Regions from separate parts of the Amphibacillus xylanus NBRC 15112 genome, predicted to be linked through region 1. Evidence: a T-box and tRNA genes for the amino acid it is inferred to sense, from the RefSeq annotation. Region 1 holds a T-box; the other holds one or more tRNA genes.
The links. A T-box is a leader RNA that pairs with one kind of tRNA and senses whether it is charged. The one in region 1 lies ahead of ileS (isoleucine--tRNA ligase), so its partner is inferred to be a tRNA-Ile.

Region 1 (4,154 bases):
GAACCATACTTAGAGCCATTTAGAAAGATCATTCCACCACTTGGTATGCTTGATATTTCAGGTGTTGTAGCACTTATTACATTGGAATTCGCTACACAAGGCGTTAGAGTCTTGTTTAGCTTCTTTAGATAAGGTTAAGTAGATGGGAATTTATCAACACTTTCGTAAAGATGAAGCACCGTTTATTGATCAAGTATTAAGCTGGAAAGACCAAGTAGAGAAACAATATATTACAAAATATAGTGATTTCTTAGATCCAAGAGAGCAATATATTTTTCAAAATATTATTGGACAAGATGAACAGTTTAAGTTAGTCTTTTTTGGTGGTATTCCAAATGCTGAACGAAAACAAGCTATTTTAGCTCCTTTTTATGAAGAAATTGATAGTAATAGCTTTCCGATTAGTGTGCTAACAACGAAATACCCTGCAAAGTTTGTAACGATTGAACATCGAGATGTCTTGGGTGCTTTTTTATCATTAGGACTTCTGCGAAAGAAATTAGGGGATCTTTCAATTGATCCAGATCAAGGGATCATTCAACTCATTGTTAGTGCGGATATTAGTGACTTTATTATTGCGCAATTTAATTCAATTAAGAATGCTAATGTACAATTTCAGCCAATACCATTAAGTAAAGCGATCGATTCAAAAGATGAGTGGAGTAATCACGAAACAACTGTCAGTTCGCTACGGTTAGATGTGATGATTAAACATATTTACCGATTTTCTAGAACACAAGCGTTAGAATTGATAAAAAAAGGGTATGTTAAAGTAAATTTTAAAACTGTAGAAGATCCGGCATTCATTGTCGAATCTGGTGATATGATATCTTGTCGTGGTAAAGGTAGGAGTCGATTTAATGACATTATCACGTTAACAAAGAAGCAAAATTATCGAATTTCCTATGCTCTATTAAAAAGTTGATAAATTGATTTTTTTTGCAGGAAGTTTGACTACTTATGTCGAATATAAACATAAATGACAGAAATACAATGAATGAGGAGGTGGCCATTGTGCCATTGACACCGTTAGATATTCATAATAAAGAGTTTACTAGAGGATTAAGAGGCTATGATCAAGATGAAGTAAATGATTTTCTAGATCAAGTGATTAAAGACTTTGAAATTGTAATTCGTGAAAAGAAAGAACTTCAGCGACAAGTTGAAGATTTACAAGAAAAATTACAACACTTCAATAATATTGAGGAAACTTTAAATAAATCTATTTTAATTGCTCAACAGACAGCAGAAGAATTAAAGGGTAATGCAACGAAAGAAGCACATTTAATTGTTCGTGAAGCAGAAAAAAACGCAGATCGAATTATTAATGAAGCATTAGAGAAGGCGCGTCGAATTGAAATTGAAGTTGAGGAATTGAAAAAGCAAGGTAAAGTATTCCGAACGAGATTAAAGATGCTTGTAGAGGCTCAATTGGAGTTAGTTGAGAATAATGATTGGGATAAGTTGTTACAATCTGATGAAATTACAGAGCAGATTCAAGAAAGTGATTAATTTGGTCAAGTAAAAAAACTTGACGAATTAAAGATGATTACATATAATTCATTATCATAGATAACAATTATGATTAATGAATTAATATTATACAGGCAATGCGAGAAAGAGTAGGCTATGAAATCTTTTTAAAGCGAGCTAGGAAATGGTGTAAGCCTAGTAAAAGAACTTAGTTGAAGATCATTCTCAAGCTTCCTATTTGAACACATCTGTAAGTAAATTAGGACGGTAGCATCCCGTTATGATGAAGAGTGAGTAATATATTATTTATTAAGTATTGCTAACTAGGGTGGTAACGCGAGTTCTCTCGTCCCTTTTGGGGATGGGGGAACTTTTTTTATTTGTTGATTTAGTCTAAACAACGAGAATATTGTACACAATTAGAAACTAAGGAGGTTTTCTTAATGGATTATAAGGAAACATTATTAATGCCAAAAACTGAATTTCCAATGCGAGGAAATTTACCAAACAAAGAACCTGAACTTCAAAAAGCATGGGAAGAGGATAACCTATATCAACAGGTACAAGAAAGAACAAAAGGTCGACCGCTTTTTGTCTTACATGACGGACCTCCATATGCTAATGGTGACATCCACATGGGTCATGCACTTAACAAAGTGTTAAAGGACTTTATTGTTAAGTATAAATCTATGGCAGGCTATCATGCACCATATGTACCAGGTTGGGATACACACGGATTACCAATTGAAACGGCTTTAGCTAAGAAAAAGGTTGACCGTAAGAAAATGACAACAGCAGAATTCCGTCGCTTATGTGCGGAGTATGCATTAGAGCAAATTGACAATCAACGTGCTCAATTTAAACAATTAGGTGTACGCGGTGATTGGGATAATCCTTACATTACATTAAATAAGGAATATGAAGCGGCTCAAATTGAAGTATTTGGTGAGATGGCTAAAAAAGGATATATCTATAAAGGATTAAAACCAGTTTATTGGTCTCCGTCGTCAGAATCTGCATTAGCAGAGGCAGAGATTGAATATCAGGATAAGCGTTCACCTTCGATTTATGTAGCATTTGATGTTAAAGATGGTGGCGAACTATTATCAGGTGATGAGAAATTTGTTATTTGGACAACAACACCATGGACATTACCTGCAAACTTAGCGATTGCACTTCATCCGAATTTAGACTATGTCGTTGTAAATGTGAACGATAAGAAATATATCATTGGTGAAGAACTGTTGGAAAAAGTGGCAACAAAATTAGAGTGGGCTGATTATACAATTACTAAGAAATTTAAAGGTATTGAAGCAGATCGTCTTGTAGCTAAACACCCATTCTATGATCGAGATTCATTAATCATTGTTGGTGACCACGTAACAACTGAAGATGGTACAGGACTTGTTCATACTGCACCGGGTCATGGTGAGGATGACTTTATTGTTGGTCAAAAGTATGACTTAGATGTCCTTTGTCCGGTTGATTATAAGGGTGTCTTTACAGATGAGGCTCCAGGTTTTGAAGGGGTATTCTATGATAAAGCGAATAAGATGGTTACTGATCTATTAGAAGAGAAAGGTGCACTTCTTTCACTAGACTTTATTACGCACTCATATCCACACGATTGGCGAACAAAACAACCAGTTATCTATCGCGCAACACCACAATGGTTCGCTTCGATTAAAGATTTCCGCGAAGAAATTCTAGAGGAAATCGGTAATGTTGAGTGGCTACCTAAGTGGGGAGAAACAAGATTGTATAATATGGTAAGAGATCGTGGTGATTGGGTCATCTCTCGTCAACGTGTTTGGGGTGTGCCGATTCCAGTATTTTATGCTGAGGATCAAACACCGATCATTACGGATGAAACAATTGCTCATGTGGTGAAGCTATTCAGAGAACATGGGTCTAACATTTGGTTTGAATGGGATACAAAAGATTTATTACCAGAAGGATTTACATCAGAACATAGTCCAAATGGTATCTTTACAAAAGAGACAGATATTATGGACGTTTGGTTTGATTCAGGATCTTCACACCAAGGCGTATTAGAAGATCATCCTGAATTAAGACGACCAGCTGATCTTTACTTAGAGGGATCAGATCAATATCGTGGTTGGTTTAACTCTTCAATTTCTACAGCTGTTGCTGTAACTGGGAAAGCACCATATAAGGCTGTATTAAGTCATGGTTTTACTTTAGATGGCCAAGGTCGCAAGATGAGTAAATCGATAGGAAACGTTATCGTTCCAGCTAAAATTATGAAGCAATACGGGGCAGATATTTTACGTCTGTGGGTTGCTTCTGTAGATTATCAAGCAGACGTTCGTGTATCTGATGATATTATCCGTCAAACTACTGAGGGTTATCGTAAAATCAGAAATACATTTAGATTCTTGCTTGGTAATTTAGCAGATTTTGATCCTGAAGTTAATAAAGTTGAGGATCAGCATTTAGATGAGCTAGATCGTTATATGCTTGTTAAGTTACAACAATTGATCTCAAGAGTTCTAAATGCATATGATAATTATGATTTTTCAACTGTATTTAATTTAATTCACCAATTCTGTTCTCAAGAATTGAGCTCATTCTATTTAGACTATGCTAAAGATATTCTTTATATCGAACAGGAAAACAGCCAGCGCCGTCGTGCGATTCAAACGGTTTATTATGAAAAT
Region 2 (4,154 bases), 430 kb from region 1:
TTCATTATCTAAAATAATCTTCCCGAATTTATCATACATAATCCCACGCGGTACGGCGATTGATGCTGTGGTATTCTCTGTTTCATTAACCCGTTGTCTTGCTTCTTCACCATTTAAAATTTGAACAACACCGAGTTGGAGAATTAATACTGAGAATAAAATAAAGACAAATAAAAAAAGCACATTAAGTCGTACTGGAATTTGTGCACGATTTCTCTTTTTATTTGACAAAGCGTTCACTCCCTTCGTTTACTCATTATTCAATTATAGCACGACTATCAATGTATAATAAAGGATTGTTATCTATATTTTTGACATAAAAAAGCCTGAGGCAATAATTTCACTCAGGCTGTAAATATATTATTTAGCTTCTTGGTACAGTTCCGCTACCTTATCCCAATCAACTACATTCCAAAATGCAGAAATATAGTCAGGACGTTTATTTTGATATTTCAGGTAATATGCATGCTCCCATACGTCAATACCTAATATAGGTGTCTTACCTTCCATTAATGGAGTATCTTGGTTAGGAGTGCTAGTGATGGCTAATTCTCCATTATCGACTACTAACCATGCCCAACCTGAACCAAAACGGCCTGTTGCGGCAGCAGCAAATTCTTCTTTAAATTTATCAAAGCTACCAAACTTAGCATCAATCGCTTCAGCTAGGCTACCCTGAGGACTTCCACCGCCATTTGGTGACATCAATTTCCAGAATAGACTGTGGTTTGCGTGACCCCCACCGTTATTTCTAACAGCAGTTTGAATTTCTTTTGGTAAATTGTCTATGTTTGCTAATAATTCTTCTAATGATTTATCTTGTAGTTCGCTACGACCTTCAAGTGCACCATTTAAATTCGCAACATAAGTATTATGGTGTCTCGTATGGTGTATGCTCATAGTCTCCTGATCGATGTGTGGTTCCAACGCATCATATGCGTATGGTAATTCTGGTAATTCAAATTTTCCCATTAAAAACGCCTCCTTAGATATTAAAGTGAAAGTTCACAAAATGTTCACTTTCTAACTAATTACACCTTATCAAATTCTAAATTTTTTAGCAATATTTATGCTTATTGTCATTAATATATCTATACACCAATTAAAACATGATTAAACCTAATTTTTACTTAATGATATCTTGTTCAGAATACTGATCCATTCCTTCATCTTCTTCATTTTTTGTCGTAAGCTGATTATAATCACTGTGATCTGATCCGAAATCTGATGGACTTTCAGATGTCCCATACTCTTCTAATGTTTGCCAACTATCTGTATCATCCATTTCTAACGAGCTCATAGAATAATCCATCTCTTCATCAAAATACCGCTGTTTTTGCGCATGTTCTAAGCAATGTGTAGATTCAGGACGAGCCTTTAGACGATCAAGATCAATTACTTCGCCACATGTTTCGCAGACACCATATTGGTTATTTTGAATTTGATTAAGTGCATGATTAATCGAATCTAACTCGGCCATTTCATGTGCTGCTAGAGCAATATCCTTCTCACGCTCATATAATTCAGTTCCGTGATCTCCAGGATGATTATCATAGTCAGATAATTCAGTTGAGAACTCTTCTTCCATTGCTCTTTGTTTATCTCTTTGGATCTTCTTTTTTAATAACTGTGCACGTGCTTCCAAATCTCGCTTAAATATATTTAAATCATTCTTACTCAGCAATTTCAGTCACTCCCATGACAAGATGATATATGTATTTTGCCTGATTTAAAATAACTTAAACATTAATAAAAATTTTAAATACAAAAAAACAAGTCACTGATATAAGTGACTTGTTTAAGGATGGCTCAAGACGGAGTCGAACCGCCGACACACGGATCTTCAGTCCGTTGCTCTACCAGCTGAGCTATTGAGCCAAGTATAAAATATAATGGCGGAGGAAGAGGGATTCGAACCCCCGCGGGCCGTGAAGCCCCTGTCGGTTTTCAAGACCGATCCCTTCAGCCGGGCTTGGGTATTCCTCCGCGAAATCTAAATGGTGGACCCTGCAGGACTCGAACCTGCGACCGATCGGTTATGAGCCGATAGCTCTAACCAACTGAGCTAAGGGTCCTGTATTTATAATGGGGCGACCGGTGGGGATCGAACCCACGCGTGTCGGAACCACAATCCGATGTGTTAACCACTTCACCACGATCGCCATTATGTAATCTAAAAAGAATGGTAGCGGCGGAGGGGATCGAACCCACGACCTTACGGGTATGAACCGTACGCTCTCGCCAGCTGAGCTACGCCGCCATAAAATGGCTCCACAGGTAGGATTCGAACCTACGACCGATCGGTTAACAGCCGATTGCTCTACCACTGAGCTACTGTGGAACATTTATATTGTCGCTATCAAATGTATGTATGAACTTCAGCGACGATATATAATATATCACAATAAAAATAATGAGTCAATAGATTTTATTATAAATTTTAAATATATTATTATATATTTTAAATAGGGGCACTCAGTAAGATTTACCTACTGAGTGCTTATTTTTTTAATGAATTGCTTCTGGAATCTTTTCACCAATGACTTCTTCAGCAATATTTAACGCATGATCACCGATACGCTCTAGGTTACTAATAATATCAACATAAATCATCCCTGAGTTCGGTGCACAAATACCTTCATTCAAGCGAATGATATGTTTTTTCCTAAACGTTTTTTCCATCTGATCAATTTGTGTTTCATATTCGACAACTTTTAAAGCCATTTGACGATTTCGGTCAAGCAATGATTCAACTGCCTCTTTAGTAGATTTAATTGTAATCTCAAACATCTCTTCTAAATCTTCTTTAGCTTGATCTGTTAAGATTGTTTTATTTGAAATCTTAAATTGAATTAATTCAATGATATTTTCAAAGTGGTCACCCATACGTTCAATATCACGAACACAATCAAGTAATGCAGAGTGTTTCTCACTATCTGAATCGGATAGTTGAGTTGCTGCTAAATCAATTAAATAATCTGTAATTTCTTGATCCATACGGTTAATTGTATTTTCAAGTTGTAAGGCATTGTCAGCATGTATTGATTCATGCGTTGATGCAAATAATGCTGCTTCTTCAAGTCCACGTACAGCATACATACCCATACGCACAACTTCTTCTTTAGCTTGATCCAATGCAACTGACGGAGATTGTTGAATAAAAATTGGATCAAGGTGTGTTGGCTCAATACCGAGTGATGAATCTTCACCAGGTACTAACTTTGTTACAATAAATGCTAAAACTCCGATAAACGGTAGTAATAACAATGTATTTGCGATATTAAAAATACCATGTGCAAATGCAATTGTCATTTCCGCATTTAATCCTAATGCATCTCTAATCATCGCAATTAAGTTTGTATAGGGTCCTAATAATATCATAATAATGACAGAACCTACTAAGTTAAAGACAACATGAGTTAATGCTGCTCTTCTTGCCGCAACCGCAGCACCAATCGAAGCTAGTACAGCTGTAATTGTTGTACCAACATTATTACCGAATAATACAGGTAAAGCACCCTCTAATTCAATTGCTCCCTGACCAAATAGGTTTTGTAGTATACCAATAGTTGCAGATGAACTTTGAACTACAAAGGTAAAGATCATTCCAACAAGAAAACCTAGAATTGAGTTTTCCGACATATCAACCATTAACTCATGAAATGCTTGAACCTCTCGTAATGGAGCAAGTCCATCACCCATTAATTTCAATCCGAAGAAAAGCGCACCGAAACCAAAGATAGCTTCACCAATGTTAACAATTTTTTTATTTTTAACGAAAAAGATGATTAATGCTCCTACTGCGAGGATTGGTAAGGCGTAATTTTCTAATTTAATACCAATAATAAAAGCAGTAATCGTTGTACCGATATTTGCCCCCATAATGACACCAATTGATTGTTTTAATGTCATAAAGCCAGCATTAACTAATCCTACTGTCAATACAGTTGTTCCTGAACTTGACTGAATTAATACAGTCACAATCATACCTGCAATAACACCTAGGATTGGATTGCTTGTAAATTTATCTAATATATCTTTTAGGCGATCTCCCGCTGATTTTTGTAAGCCATCCCCCATTGATTTAATACCTAATAAGAAGATTCCAAGGCCACCAAAAAATTCAAATATAATCGACATAATGTCAATTTCCA

Region 2: it encodes a tRNA-Ile, which carries the amino acid that the T-box ahead of ileS (isoleucine--tRNA ligase) is inferred to sense. The anticodon was not compared.

The regions. Positions count from the first base shown of each region.
Region 1 is NC_018704.1:1,609,763-1,613,916, reverse strand. Features, by position in the region: gene AXY_RS08020 (YggT family protein) at 1-132, shown strand, start outside; gene AXY_RS08015 (YlmH family RNA-binding protein) at 143-925, shown strand; gene AXY_RS08010 (DivIVA domain-containing protein) at 1,015-1,512, shown strand; T-box leader at 1,602-1,830, shown strand; gene ileS (isoleucine--tRNA ligase) at 1,917-4,154, shown strand, end outside.
Region 2 is NC_018704.1:1,183,625-1,187,778, reverse strand. Features, by position in the region: gene AXY_RS05870 (peptidoglycan D,D-transpeptidase FtsI family protein) at 1-240, opposite strand, end outside; gene AXY_RS05865 (superoxide dismutase) at 361-972, opposite strand; gene AXY_RS05860 (TraR/DksA C4-type zinc finger protein) at 1,127-1,684, opposite strand; tRNA gene AXY_RS05855 (tRNA-Phe) at 1,806-1,878, opposite strand; tRNA gene AXY_RS05850 (tRNA-Ser) at 1,894-1,986, opposite strand; tRNA gene AXY_RS05845 (tRNA-Ile) at 1,999-2,075, opposite strand; tRNA gene AXY_RS05840 (tRNA-His) at 2,087-2,162, opposite strand; tRNA gene AXY_RS05835 (tRNA-Met) at 2,184-2,260, opposite strand; tRNA gene AXY_RS05830 (tRNA-Asn) at 2,267-2,341, opposite strand; gene AXY_RS05825 (Na/Pi cotransporter family protein) at 2,509-4,154, opposite strand, start outside.